Regions from separate parts of the uncultured Ruthenibacterium sp. genome, predicted to be linked through region 2. Evidence: riboswitches for the same ligand, from Rfam matches in the RefSeq annotation. Region 2 holds a riboswitch; the other holds the start of a gene.
The links. A riboswitch is a leader RNA that binds a small molecule or an ion and turns the genes downstream of it on or off. The one in region 2 is predicted to bind lysine.

Region 1 (7,491 bases), on a different contig from region 2:
GCAGCCACATGGCGTCCCCTGCGCTGCCGTAAATGGAACCGCCGCGGCCCACACATTTGACGCACAGCAGCCCAAACGTACCTACAACAATGAAATCCAGATCCGCCAGTTTCCCGTCCTTGGCAAGGCATGCGGGTGCAATAAGCTGATACCCATTCATCAAAGCCATACGCCGCGCTGCACCCAGGGGTTTGTCGGCTTTTTTTGAATCGGGCAGATCTTTTGCTTTGCGGCGGCGCTGAAAAAATTCATTCTGCCACATGAAGTAGACCACGATGCCGATGCACAGAATGGCCAGCACTACAATGCCGGTGATCGTATACAGATTGTCCACGGAAAAACCTCCACAATAAGCCGTTCGGTCGGCTTTTTTAGTTCATTTTTAACAGTATAACAAAAAGTCGAGAAAAACACAATTGAGCGGGCGCATCCAAACAAAAGAATTTTAGGGAAAAAAGTGGATAGAGAAGATTTTTTAAAAAAGAAGTTGACTTTTTAGTTCGAGTATGCTATCATACTAAATGCACTCGAGAGTGTGAAAAGTAAAAATGCGCTGCTAGCTCAGTTGGATAGAGTGTTTGGCTACGAACCAAAAGGTCAGGGGTTCGAATCCCTTGCAGCGCACCAAAAACGGAGCAAGGCATCGGCTTTGCTCCGTTTTTATGTTTTGCACAAGATGAAAAAGATGGTATGATAAGGACAGGATCACAACACGCTGTGACAATCAAAGGAGGAGTAGAACGATGATCGACTTTAACAATGCCAGCTTTCTGAAACTGAAACCGGTGAAAAACGAAACGTTTTCTTCAATGATTGCGGAAATCCTTGTGGACGGTGAAGAAATCATCCAATCCTTCCAGAGCGTTCGGGACGGGGTAGTTTTTACCACAAAACGCATCTTTGCCATCAATGTGCAGGGAATCACAGGAAAAAAGAAGGATTTTACTTCTCTGCCGTACAGCAGGATTCAATGCTTCTCCGTAGAGACGGCCGGTGTGCTGGATCTGGACAGTGAATTGGAACTGTGGTTCAGTGGGCTGGGCAAGGTGAGATTTGAGTTTTTAAGCAACGCGGACGTAAAGGAAATTTGTCGTGCCATCGGTGGCTTTGTGCTGAAATAATCCGTAAAAAAGCGCCCCTTGTACAAGGGGCGCTTTTAGACGCTGTTTCAGTTTGCAGACATCTGTGTATAACATTGGCGGATGATGGTGTCGTATAAATCGTTGTAATATGCAAGGTAGGCCTTTTTGCGCTGCCGCTCCAGCCGATTTTGACGCTGAAGTTCTTTCCAGACGGCACAATCTTTGTGGCAGTTTTCATGATAGTGATCACAGTGAGAACGGCAGGGGATCATGGTGCAACACTCCTTGTCTTAAAATAAAAAACCGGCGGTTTCAGATAGGCAGAGCGCATAAGCGCCCCACACGACCCGAAACAGCCGGCTGTGAGGATTTTTGTTCAGTTGTTGGCCCATGGCCAGGGAAAACTCCACCGGGCATGACGGTTCAACTCCTTTGCTTTGCATGCTTTCATTGTAGCTTTTTTCACAGGATTTGACCAGCGAATTTGCGTGAAATCTTTGCAAAATTTGGGTGAATACTGGATTGCAAAATGTCTTTACAAAGATTTTGCAGTTCCTTTTCAAAAACATGGTAGAACAGTGGGTGGTTGTATGGTACTTTTTAATCAGGAAAATATGCCTTGGCGCGCGAGCGGCTGGCAATCTGGGGAAGGAAGAGAACCGAAGATGGAAAATGAATGCTTTGAAAACCGAGAGCTGTCTTGGCTGCGGTTTAATGAGCGTGTTTTGGAAGAAGCAGAGGACACACGTGTGCCGCTGTGCGAGCGTCTGTCCTTTTTGTCCATTTTTCAAAGCAATCTGGACGAATTCTTTATGGTGCGCATCGGAAGTCTCCACGACCAAATGCTTTTGGATAAGGACAGCCGCGAAAATAAAACCTATATGACCCCCGGTGAGCAAATCGATGCAGCCCTGCAACAGGTGCGCCTTTTGTGCCATCGTCGGGACGCTGCCTACGCTTCGCTGATGGAACTTTTGGCCGAGCAGGGCATCACCATTGTGGATTTCCACAGCATTCCTCCGGAGTCGGAACATTACCTGGAAACCATGTTTCGACGGGAATTTTTGCCGCTTTTGTCCACATTCATCATCGGAAAAAAACAGTCTTTTCCGTTCTTGGCCAACAAAGACATCTACGCCATTGCGGTTTTGAACACCAAGACCGAAAAAAAGAAAATCGGCATTGTGCCCTGTGCCAGCGGCCTGTTCCCGCGGCTGATTCCTGTGCCGGAGCGCACCGGCTGTTACATCCTGGCCGAAGAACTGATTTTGCACTGCTTGCCGATGATGTTCCCTGGCTATAAAATCACCAGCAAGACCTTGGCACGGGTGACCCGAAACGCAGACATCGATGCGGACAACATCTACGACGAAGAGCTGAACTATCGGGATCACATGGCCGAGGTCATTAAACTGCGCCGCAAACTGTGCCCGGTGCGCATGGAGCTGAGCCGCGCCATCGACATCGAAGTGATCGAGACGCTTTGCCGGCAGTTGAAGCTGGATACAAAGCGGGTGTATGAATACGATGCGCCGCTGGATCTGTCCTTTCTGTACAGGATCCGGGACGATTTGCGCGCCCGCAGCGAATTGTTCTATGCACCCCGCCATCCGCAGGACAGCCCCGAAGTGGACCTGAAGCGCTCGGTATTGGAGCAAATCGGTGAGAAGGATATTTTGCTTCACTATCCGTATCAAAGCATTCGGCCCTTCTTGCAAATGCTGAACGAGGCTGCCCGAGACCCGCAGGTAGTATCCATCAAAATGACGCTGTATCGTCTTGCACGAGACAGTAAGGTGGTGGCAAGTCTGGAGGAAGCTGCCGAAAACGGCAAGCAGGTCGACGTGCTTGTGGAACTGAAAGCCCGGTTCGACGAGGCCAACAACATCGCCTGGAGCCGCCGGCTGGAGCGGGCAGGCTGCCACGTGATTTACGGCATCAGCGGCATGAAAGTGCACAGCAAGTTGTGCATCATCACCCGAAAAACACCGCAAGGGGTGCAGTATATCACCCAAATCGGAACCGGTAACTACAACGAGCGGACCAGCCGGCTGTACACAGACCTGTCTTTGCTCACGGCACGCCGGGAAATTGGCATGGAGGCGGCCGCTGTATTCCAGGCGCTCACCCTGGGCGAGACCGTGGACCACACCCAGCACTTGCTGGTGGCGCCCCACTGTTTGCAAAACAAACTGTTGGACATGATCGATGACGAGATCTGCAAAGCCCGTCAGGGTGGCGATGGATATCTGCGCATCAAAATCAACAGTATGAGCGACAAGACCCTCATTGATAAACTGATCGAGGCCAGCCGCGCCGGCGTGCGGGTGGACATGATCGTTCGGGGTATCTGCTGTTTGCGCGGCGGTGTGCCCGGCTGGACCGACAACATCCACATCATCAGCGTGGTGGGCCGGTACCTGGAGCACTCCCGCATTTACATTTTCGGCAGCGGCGACAATGTGCGCGTGTACATCGGCAGCGCCGACTGGATGACCCGCAACACCCTGCGCCGGGTGGAGGTGGCCACGCCCGTGTACGACGAAAAGCTGAAACAACGGCTTTTGCGCATCTTTGATGTGATGTGGCGCGACAACCGCCAGGCCCGGGATCAGCAGCCCGACGGAAGTTACGTGCGGCGCATGCCCAACGGCGAGCCGCCGTTGGCTTGTCAGGATTGGCTGTACGACGAGGCCTATCGTCTGGCCGGCCGTTCGGTAGAAAAAAGCGAAAATTGATTGAAAAGTCATTGGGGCGCTCCGGCAAAATGCGGGGCGCCTTTTTGGTACGTAGTGCGATGCAGCGTACAATTTTTTTGGTAATTTTGAATGTGTTTTGAAAAAACGGCAGCTTCCAATTTGATTTTTTTTACAAAAAAAGGAAAAAGGGGTGGACAAATCGGTTTTTGGTGTGATATAGTGAGCCAAACAAAAAAGTTGATAGAGGCGCGGTACGGAAGAGTAATCGGCGGAGGGGACACCCTGTGAAACCGATAAAAGGCCAAACCGCCGAAACGAACGGCCGGGTGCGGAAGTTCAGTTGGGCATGGGGAGAACATCTCCATGACTCCTGCCGAAAGGCAGAGGAGCTATCGGTGAAAATGGAACGCCCGTTTTTGGGATCTGTGAAGTTGCATCGATGGATGCAACTTTTTTTGTACAGATTTTGGAAAGGGGCGTTTTTTCAGTGAACGAACATCGAAGCACACACACCATCCAGGAGCTCACTTCGGAGAAAACCGAACTGCGGCGCGAAGTGGGACTGTTCGGCGGCATTTCGGTGCTGGCTGGCATCATGATCGGGTCTGGCATTTTTTACATCGGCGGCATCGTGCTGCAGCGAAGCGGCATGAGCCTGGGGCTGGCGCTGCTGGTTTGGCTGGCCGGCGGTCTCATCACGCTGATGAGCGGCATCTGCTACGCCGAATTGGGCGCTATGATGCCCAAGGCCGGCGGAAGTTACGTGTATTTGAGAGAGGCGTACGGCGAACGCGTGGCCTTTATGAGCGGATTTTCCAATTTTGTGCTGGGTTCTTCCGGCTCCAATGCCGCCTTGGCCGTGGCTTTCTCCGCCGCCATTGCCAGCATGATGCCTTCCAGCGGCTTTGCCCAGAACCAGGTGGCACAGAAAGGGCTGGCTGTGGGAATGATCCTTCTGCTGACATTGGTCAACATTTTCGGCATCAAGCTGGGAAGCGCCGTCCAGAATCTGTTCATGGTGCTCAAGATGCTGCCCATTGTGCTGATTTTGGTCTGCGGGTTTTGGATGGGCACCGAGACCCCCAGCTTATCCATCGTGCCAACCACTGCTCCCAGTCTCACGGAGATCTGCGGAATGATTGCCTTTGGTGTGGTGGCCACGATGTGGGCCTATGAGGGATGGACCAATCTCAACGGCATCGCCGAGGAGATCCGCCGCCCCAAAAAGAATCTGCCGCTGGCCATTCTCGCCTCCATCATCGGAGTCACGGTGCTGTACGTGCTGTTCAACTACGCGGTGTACCGGGTGCTGCCCTACGACACCATCGTCTCCATGATCGACAGCGGCAACTACTATCTGGGCACCGAGGCGGCCAATCGGCTGTTCGGCAGCGCCGGGGGCCTGGTCGTGGGCGCGGCCATGATTTTGGCCATTTTCAACTCCCTCAACGGCTGTGTGATGGTCTTTCCCCGCACGTACTATGCCATGGCCCGGGACGGCGCATTCTTCAAAGGCATGGCAAAGCTGCATCCTGTGTACAAGACTCCGGTCAATGCGCTGATCGTCTCGGGACTGGTGTCGGTGGCGCTGGTCTGCACGCGGAATTTGAGCCAATTGACCAGTCTGGTGGCGTTCTGCGGCATGGTTTTCAACGGTCTGACCTTCTATGCGGTGATTCGACTGCGGAAAAAATATCCGGATATGGAGCGGCCTTACAAGGTGTGGGGCTATCCTGCAATGATCGTCGTCATCTGCCTGATCATGGTGGGGCTGATGGTCAATACGTTTGTAGAGGACCCGCTCACTTCGGTGATCGGACTGGTTGTTCCGGCCGTGGGGCTGGTGCTGTATGAGCTGGTTTTCCATCGGGGGCGCAGGCCTCTGGTCAGCGCGGAAAGAGAGGTGTGAGCAATGGGTGCAATGGTGATTTACAATGCAAAGGCTTATTTGGAACGGGGCCGTTTTGCCCAGGCTCTTTTGATTCAGGACGGAATCATCCGGGCAGTGGGCAGCAACGAGGGAATCCTCGCCGCCGCGCCCGACACCGCCCAGCGCTTGGACGCGGGCGGCCGGACCATTGTGCCGGGTTTTAACGATTCCCATCAGCATCTTCAAATGGTGGGAGAGCTTTTGGGCAGCATCCAGCTTTTGGGCGCCGACAGCATCGGCGAAGTCAAGCGCCGGGTCCGGGCGTTTATCAAGGCCAACCGTCCCGCGCCTGGCACCGTGCTGCACGGCATGGGCTGGAACCAGGATTACTTTGGAGATGAACACCGGCTGCTGACCAGACGCGATTTGGACGAAGTTTGCAGCGAATATCCCCTGATTCTGGAGCGGGCCTGCGGCCACATTCTGACAGCGAACACCGCCGCCATGAAGCGGGCGGGCATCACCGAGTCCACGGCGCCTGCGGAGGGCGGTGCCATCGACCGGGACGAAAATGGTCGTCTGACCGGAATTTTCCGGGAGAACGCCTGTCAGCAGGTGCTTTGCATTCGCCCGCCGCGCACGGCCGAGACCGTAGCCGCACAACTGCGCCGGGCCATGGACCACGCGGCTGCGTGCGGCGTGACATCGGTCCAGACCATGGATTTGCGGCCCGCTGACTGGCGCATTACCCTAAAGGCTTACGAGATGGTGCAGCGCCGGCCCACGCTGCGGGTCTATCATCAGTGCAATTTCATGACCCCGGCAGAGTACCAGGCCTTCCTGGATGCGGGCTACCGCACGGGCATGGGCGACGCCTTCCACCGAATCGGTCCTTTGAAACTGTTTGTAGACGGCAGCTTGGGTGCCCGCACCGCGGTGATGCGCCAGCCCTACCGGGATGAGCCGGGCACACGGGGCATCGCCACGCTCAGTCAGGAGGAGTTCAACGAACTGGTGCAGATGGCGGTGCAAAACGGTTGCCAGGTGGTGACCCACGCCATTGGGGACGGAGCCATCGAACAGGTGCTCAACGGGTACGATGCGGTGTGCCGAAATGGAGAGAATCCTTTGCGGCTGGGTGTGGTGCACTGTCAAATCACAGACCGACCTTTGCTGGAGCGGTTTGTCAAAAACCACATTCTGGCGCTGGTGCAGCCCATCTTCCTGCATTACGACATGACCGTAGTAGAAGACCGGGTGGGCCGGGAGCTGGCCTCTACCAGCTACGCCTTCGAGACCATGCGCCGGCTGGGCATTCGCACCAGTTTCGGCACCGATTCGCCGGTGGAGGATATGAACCCCATCGACAATCTGTACTGTGCAGTGACGCGGAAAAATCTGAACGGCGGGCCCACAACAGGTTTTTATCCCCAAGAGTGTATGGACATCTGCGACGCGGTGGACGCCTACACGGCGGAGAGTGCCTATGTGAGCTTTGAAGAGAACGTCAAGGGCCGTATCCGTCCGGGATACTACGCGGACCTGGTGGTGCTGAGCGAAGATATCTTTACGCTGGCGCCTGACGATTTGAGAAAGACAAAGGTCGATGCCACTTTGGTGGATGGGCGGTTTGTATATCAGCGTGTGGGCCACACCTTATTATAAAAGGGTACGAAAAAGCCGGAGACCTTGGAGGGTCTCCGGCTTTTTTTATTTCAGCAGGTTGTGCTCCACAAACTCCAGCACTTTTTTCTGTGCGGCCGGGCACAAAAGCCGCGGCAACCGCGTGAGAAGCAACCATACAAGCACTGTGGCAATCGCCAGCACCCCGGCTGCGGCA
Region 2 (7,491 bases):
TTTACATTTTCAGTCAGCACATGACGAAGCTCATCCAGCCATATCTGACCTTCTTCTTTATAGGCGCCAATCAAAGCGTGCATGCTCAATACGTTCATGCTATTATAATAAGACAGGGCGGATTCTTTCAATACTCGATCATGAATCCAAGAATTGTAAATGATATGATAACTTCCGACCAAACCGGCAAGGTTAAAGGTTTTGCTGGGAGCATAAAGTGCAACGGTTCGCATTTTTGCATCTTCACTTACAGACTGAGTAGGAATGTGATGGTGACCCTCCAAAATCAGATCAGACCAAATTTCATCCGATACAACATACACATCGTACTTCTGGAACAAGGCCATGGCACGCTCAATTTCCCAACGCTCCCAAACACGACCGCAAGGATTGTGCGGCGAACAAAAGACCGCAGCGTGAATTTTTTGCTCGCGCAATTTTTGTTCCATATCCTCGTAGTCCATCCGCCAAATGCCGTTTTCATCCTGTTTCAAAGGGCTGAGGACCATATCGTAACCGTTGTCCACGAGGCTGTGAGTAAACCCTACATAGGTGGGGCTGTGCAGCAGCACTTTGTCCCCTCGAGAGCAGAAAACGTTGAGAGCGCTCACTACGCCGCCCAGAACTCCATTTTCGTAACCGATGTGCTCGGGCCGAAGACCATGGACTCCGTTGCGAACTTCCTGCCAGTGAATAATTGCGTCATAATAGGCTTGTGTCGGGGAAAAATATCCGAAAGCAGGATGCTCTGTGCGCTCAATCACCGCTTGCTGAATGGTCGGAACTGTAGGAAAATTCATATCAGCGATCCACATGGGAATTAAAGAAAAGCCATCACGAATTTTCACATTTTTTACGCCCAGCATACCAGAAGCAAGCCCTTTGTCTAACTCCATCGCGACCGCGTCTTTTCCACGCCGGTCCATGATGGATGTAAAATCATATTTCATAGCCTTTCCTCCTATATTTTTATGGAAAAATGCCGCCGGAGCGGCCAAAACGGAACTGCTCTTTTATGATAAACCGTTTGTTTGAAAAGTGCAAGGAGAACCTTTGATGTGTAGCAGATATCAATTTGTTTTTGAGAATTTGGAGAAGTGGAACACGCTTATTTTCAAGGCTTCACAACAGCAAAATCTGGGAAAATGGACCGGTGGAGAAATTGCGCCTGGAATGGAGGCTCCGGTTTTTGTTGCCAAGGATGGACAAGTGAAAATTTGTTTCCAAAGATGGGGGATTCCCGTTTCGAGCGGCCGCATTGTAATCAACGCGCGCGCAGAAACCGTTTGTGAGCGTCCGTTGTTTAAAGACGCTGTTCTTTACCGCCGATGCGTCGTGCCCACCACAGGGTTTTATGAGTGGGACGCGAGCCGACATCGCTATCTTTTTAAAAATTCTAGTGAAAAGGAATTGTATCTGGCCGGAGTATATGATTCGAAACAGGGAAGAGACTGTTTTGTGATTTTAACAACTTCTCCCAACGATTCGGTGCGCGCCATTCATGATCGTATGCCGATGGTTTTAACGAAATTTCAGGTTCGTGCCTGGCTGAACGATGCGCAGCAAGCCATTCAACTTTTGCAGCAGGTTCCGCCAGAACTTGAAAGCATGTGCGAAGATGGTCAATTGTCTCTTTGGTAACAAATTTGAAAAAATATACAAGTTTATGTGTGGCATAGTAACTAAATCAATGTGTAGCACTTTAATCTTTTTTAGATGAATGTATAAAGATTTTGTTTTTAGTTGACAATACCACCATCACATGCTATGATACAAAAAAATCAAATGGTTGAGGCGCGGAGGACGAAGAGTAACGCATGGTTCGGCTGGCAAAAGCCGTTGCGTGAAAGGCGTCAGCCGCCGAAATGGGTCGGCTTTTTGTCAGGCTTTCCTGTTGGGCTATTGTAATAAGATGCAATAGACTGTCACATCTGTGAAGCGCTTCCATTGGTGAGAAATACGGTTTTATACTGCTTTTTTGACCATGAGGTATCTGTTCACAGATGTCTCATGGTTTTTTTGTTCGTTCAGCGCTGAATAAAGAAACATTGAGTTTGAATTTTTAAGCAAAAGAGGAGAGGGATCAATTATGAATCGCACTTTGAGAACACTTGTTGCTGGTCTTCTGACCGCGTCTATGCTCATCGCTTTGACTGCTTGTGGCTCCACTGGCAGTTCTTCCACCGCCGGAACACAGAGTACATCGGGAACATCCTCCACTTCCGCATCCGCAACTGGCACAAGCGGCCTGGAGGACGGCGTTCTGACTGTAGCCATGGAGTGTGCTTATGCTCCCTATAACTGGACTCAGTCGGACGATTCGAATGGAGCTGTCCAAATTAAAGGTTCCAGTGATTACGCCAATGGCTACGATGTTATGATGGCGAAAAAAATTGCGGATGCGCTGGGAGTAGAATTGGAAATCGTACGCTCTGATTGGGATTCTCTTGTGCCGGCGGTACAGTCTGGTACAGTGGATGCCGTCATTGCTGGCCAGTCCATGACCCAGGAGCGCAGTGAGCAGGTGGACTTTGCAGGCCCCTATTTCTATGCTTCCATTGTGTGCTTAGTCAAATCCGATAGTCCTTATGCTCAGGCCAAGGGTCTGTCCGATTTGGCGGGTGCTACTTGCACTGCTCAGATTGCGACCATTTGGTATGATACTTGCCTGCCCCAGGTTGAGGGCGTGACAATCCAGACTGCCGCAGAATCTGCCCCGGCGATGTTGATGGCGCTTGAGACCGGTACAGTGGATTTTGTGTGCACCGATATGCCTACTGCGCAAGGTGCGGTGCAGGCCTATCCGGATATGGTCTTGCTTGACTTTAGCGACAGCGACGACAACTTCGTAGTAGACGAAGGCGATATCAATATCGGCATTTCCATGAGAAAAGGAAACACAGAACTGAAAGAAGCCATCGATGGTGTGCTTGCTGACATGACTGCGGATGATTTCAATGATTTGATGGCGCAAGCCATTTCCGTACAGCCTATTTCTGAGGGCTGAGCTGGATAGAAAGGAACTGGATAGGTATGGAGAGAATGGTTCAGCTTGGCAATGACATTGTGAAGCTGTGGGATCAATACTGGCTTTCGTATTTGACAGGTATGCGTGATACCTTGCTGTTGGCTTTGGTGGCAACAGTCATTGGATGCCTGATTGGGTTATTATGTGGCATTTTAAATACGATTCCTTATGAGCCGGAGGATTCGGGGGTCAAACGCTTTGTTTTAAAATTGATTCGTGCAGTTGTGCGAGTTTATGTAGAAGTGTTTCGTGGAACACCGATGATTCTGCAAGCAGTATTTGTCTATTACGGCCTGCCCTATTTGACGAACAGCGCCATGCAGTTCAGCAGTGTGTGGGCAGCTTCTATTCTGGTCGTTTCCATTAACACCGGCGCTTACATGGCAGAATCTGTTCGCGGCGGCATCATCTCGGTGGATCCGGGCCAGACGGAAGGCGCAAAAGCCATTGGCATGAACCATTTTCAAACGATGACAAGCGTTATTCTTCCGCAGGCGTTGCGCAACATTATGCCGCAGATCGGCAACAACTTCATCATTAACGTGAAGGACACGTCTGTGATGTTTATCATCTCTTTTACCGAATTCTTTGCAGTGCATCGCGGTGTAGTAGGCGCTACGTATATGTACTTTCCGTCCGCGGCGATTGAGATGGTGGGTTATCTCGTTATGACTTTGACTGCGTCTGCGCTGCTGCGCTGGATGGAGAAGAAGATGGATGGACCGGAAAACTTTGATTTAACAGTGGCGGATCCACTTGTTCCGGGCGAAGGAATGCATCGTTACAAAAAGAACCCGAAGGAGCCTAATACCGATTATCGTATTCAGGAGCGTCAGGCAAACGTGAACGATGTATTGAACAGCGATCGGCCGGCGGACCGTTATACCCGCAAAGGAGGACGTTCCAAATGAGTCAGCCCATCATTGAAGTAAAGCATTTATCAAAAACATTCGGTACACACCAGGTACTGAAAGATGTGGATTTCACAGTGAATGAAGGAGACGTCACCTGCGTCATCGGGGCCTCTGGTTCGGGAAAATCGACGCTGTTGCGGTGCATCAACCTTTTGGAACATCCGAGCAGCGGAGAGATTCTGTTTCATGGAAAGCCCATTACCGGCAAAGAAGCGAATCCTTGTAAGTATCGTTCCCGTGTAGGAATGGTTTTTCAGAGCTTCAACCTTTTTAACAATATGACGGTTTTGGAAAACTGCATGGCAGGTACCATCAAAGTGCTGAAAAAATCTCCGGAAGAGGCGCGGCAGACGGCACTCTCCTTTTTGGAAAAGGTGGGCATGGAGCAGTACATTCGCGCAAAGCCTCGGCAGTTGTCCGGCGGTCAGAAGCAGCGTGTGGCCATTGCGCGGGCATTGGCCATGCAGCCGGAAGTATTGCTGTTTGATGAGCCGACCAGTGCATTGGACCCTCAAATGGTGGGAGAGGTTTTAAATGTAATGCGTGAGCTGGCGAAAGAGGGACTCACGATGATTGTAGTGACTCATGAAATGGCGTTTGCCAGAGATGTATCCAGCCATGTAGTGTACATGGCCGATGGTGTAATTTGTGAAGAAGGAACGCCGAATCAAATTTTTGAAACACCCCAAAATGAAAAAACAAAAGAATTTTTAGCCCGTTTTAACCGCGGATAAAAAATAGCCGGAGATTTCACTCCGGCTATTTTTATAAAAGAAAAGGGACGAGTATACTCGTCCCTTTTTGTATGATGTTTTAGCGGATTTTGGCAACATCGTCCAACGTTTTTACGCTTGTATGCGCAATGGGTCGCCATACGTTTTCCTTTTTTACAAAGCTTAGAAGCGTTAGAACCATATGACTTAATGCAAACATCCAGAAGGTTGCAATGCCCCAGCCCATACCGTGGAGAGTGTCCTTTTTTAACATAACGGTAATGGCGGCAGCGGCGGCTGTACCAATTCCGCTTAAGATCAAACCGCCTACGGTAAGAATTAAGGCCGCCACAATTCCGTTAAAGAAGATGCTTCCGATAACAAAACCCTTACCGGCCAGTAGCAAAATGGTGCCGGTCAATCCAAGGATAGCACCTGCCAATTGTGCAAAAGGCGTCAAGAAAGTCAAATACATATCAAAGCAGATGACACTGCGGCGCAAAACCATTTCCCGGAACAAGAGACTTCCATATGTCTGAAGACCTTGAAGACTTCCCGTGGTCCAACGACGCCGTTGCCGCCAGCTTTGCGTGAATGTAAGAGGCTGTTCGTCATAGATGACCGCATCCGGAATAAAATCGACGCGTCCACCTGCGATGGCACATTGTGCACTAAACTCATAATCCTCGGTCATAGTGCAAGTATGCCAGCCACCAAGTTTGCGGAGAAGATCGGTAGTTACGGCAAATCCACTGCCATTGATGAGAGAGGAAAGGCCGAGTGTTGCACGTGCTCCGTTGTAAAACCGATTTAGCATCCAGTAGCAAATGGAATAGCAACCTGAGATGGCGCTTTGTTCAGGATTCTTAGAATCGCGGAATCCTTGAGCGACCTGTGCGCCGTTGCAAAGTGCATCGTTCATGCGTTGCAAAAAATTCTCGTCGACCAGATTGTCCGCATCAAATACGCACATGGCATCAAATCTTTCCTGAAGAATCACTTCATCTACAATCTGTGTCAGAACTTCTCCTTTGCTGCGGATAGTACCGTGAGCAGTAAAGATGCGCGCACCATGCGCAAGCGCAATGGATTCGGTTTCGTCGGTGCAGTTGTTAGGGGCAACAATGACTTCAAATAAATCTGTCGGATAATTTTGCTTGCGCAAACTGTCCACCAAATTCCCAATTACGAGTGCCTCATTGCGCGCTGCAATCACACAGGCAAATCGTTTGCTCGGTTCATAGGATGGAACGGATTTTGTGCGGCGGAATAGTCCCACCAATGCAATAGCGCCAAAGTATAACGTATAAATTCCCAAAAGGATACTGCAAATCATCACAATACGTGTCAGTACAAGAAATGCCATGAGAATATGCTCCTTCCCTGAGCGGCCAAAGCCGGCCTTTTTAATTTATCTGAAACATACACGATGCGGCGCCGTTTCGTGTATGTTTTTTTGCTTGTACCTATAATACGAAACAAACCGAAAGATGTCTTCACTTTTTTTGAAAAATTTTCTTAAAGTTTTGGAAAAGAGAGAATCGCAAATATGTAGACAGGCATAGCTCTGTGGAATGACACATATTTTTATTACAGAAAAAGGCAGATGTGTCTACCCGAAAAAGGAGAGAAGCGTAGTATGAGGCAGACGGAAAAAGGTTTGACAGAAGCTCAGGCGGCCGCTCGCTTGGGGCAGGTGGGAGAAAACCGCCTTGCCGGAAAAAAGGGGCCAGGTATGGCAGCAATGTTTTTTTCTCAGTTCAAGGATGTTATGATTCTAATTTTAGCGGCGGCTACGTTGATCTCGGTTTTAATGGGGGAAGGCACCGAAGCAATTACCATTATTATTATTGTACTTATGAATGCGACAATGGGCTTCTTTCAAGAATACCGAACGGAAAAAACTTTGGAAGCCCTTAAGGAGCTCAGTGCACCGGTAGCAAGAGTCCGGCGTGGCGGTGTTGAAAAAAACGTCAGCGCCCGGACAATAGTTCCAGGCGATATTCTTTTATTAGAAGCTGGCGACAAGATTGCAGCCGATGGAACACTGAGTGAGGGAACCCGATTGGCGTGCAATGAATCCATGCTGACGGGAGAGAGTCTTCCGGTCGAAAAAAAGAATGGAGATCCATTGTTTATGGGGTGTGTTGTCACCGAAGGCCGGGGAGAGGCGGTTGTGACCGCCACAGGAATGTCGACAGAAATGGGGAAAATTGCCGGATTGATGGAAGAAGCGGCAGAGGACCCAACGCCGTTGCAGAAAAAACTAAAACAACTGGGAGTTTTTGTGGCTACCGCTTGTGTCATTGTATGTCTGGCGGTGGCATTTCTGGGATTTTTGCAAGGAAATGGATTTTTGGAAATGCTGCTTACAGGGGTGTCCCTGGCAGTTGCTGCAATTCCCGAGGGATTGCCTGCAATCGTCACGATTACCTTGGCTTTAAGTGTGGGGCGCATTTTGCGCAGAGGCGCAGTGATTCGTAAGTTGCACGCGGTAGAATCTCTGGGATGCGCAGGAGTCATTTGCACGGATAAAACCGGAACTGTCACGCAAAATCGAATGACCGTTCAGCGGATTTGGGTTCCCGGTCACATCTGCGAGGTTTCCGGAACAGGATATCATGTAAAAGGAGAAATCACGGAAAATGGTCGGACCGTAACAGCCCCTTTTGTAAATGATTTATTAAGAACAGGAGTACTTTGTTCCACTGCCCATATTGAACAAAAGCAGGGGGAGTATCGAGTAGATGGTGATCCCACAGAGGTGGCTGTTCTGATTGCCGCGGCCAAAGCAGGATTGACCAGGCAAAAATTGCTGCGCAGCTATACCATTACC

Region 1: linked by a shared signal. The riboswitch ahead of AB5H98_RS10665 (APC family permease) and the one ahead of AB5H98_RS10725 (transporter substrate-binding domain-containing protein) in region 2 are both predicted to bind lysine.

What each region holds. Positions count from the first base shown of each region.
Region 1 covers NZ_CAUWGY010000073.1:1,381-8,871, forward strand. The annotation lists gene AB5H98_RS10640 (nuclease-related domain-containing protein) at 1-334, opposite strand, end outside; tRNA gene AB5H98_RS10645 (tRNA-Arg) at 551-627, shown strand; gene AB5H98_RS10650 (PH domain-containing protein) at 744-1,121, shown strand; gene AB5H98_RS10655 (hypothetical protein) at 1,169-1,354, opposite strand; gene ppk1 (polyphosphate kinase 1) at 1,748-3,820, shown strand; lysine riboswitch at 4,015-4,181, shown strand; gene AB5H98_RS10665 (APC family permease) at 4,269-5,690, shown strand; gene AB5H98_RS10670 (amidohydrolase) at 5,694-7,316, shown strand; gene AB5H98_RS10675 (hypothetical protein) at 7,362-7,491, opposite strand, start outside.
Region 2 covers NZ_CAUWGY010000074.1:4,185-11,675, reverse strand. The annotation lists partial or broken gene AB5H98_RS10735 (MalY/PatB family protein) at 1-950, opposite strand, end outside; gene AB5H98_RS10730 (SOS response-associated peptidase family protein) at 1,057-1,641, shown strand; lysine riboswitch at 1,782-1,952, shown strand; gene AB5H98_RS10725 (transporter substrate-binding domain-containing protein) at 2,090-3,007, shown strand; gene AB5H98_RS10720 (amino acid ABC transporter permease) at 3,034-3,939, shown strand; gene AB5H98_RS10715 (amino acid ABC transporter ATP-binding protein) at 3,936-4,676, shown strand; gene AB5H98_RS10710 (glycosyltransferase family 2 protein) at 4,756-6,021, opposite strand; gene AB5H98_RS10705 (cation-translocating P-type ATPase) at 6,295-7,491, shown strand, end outside.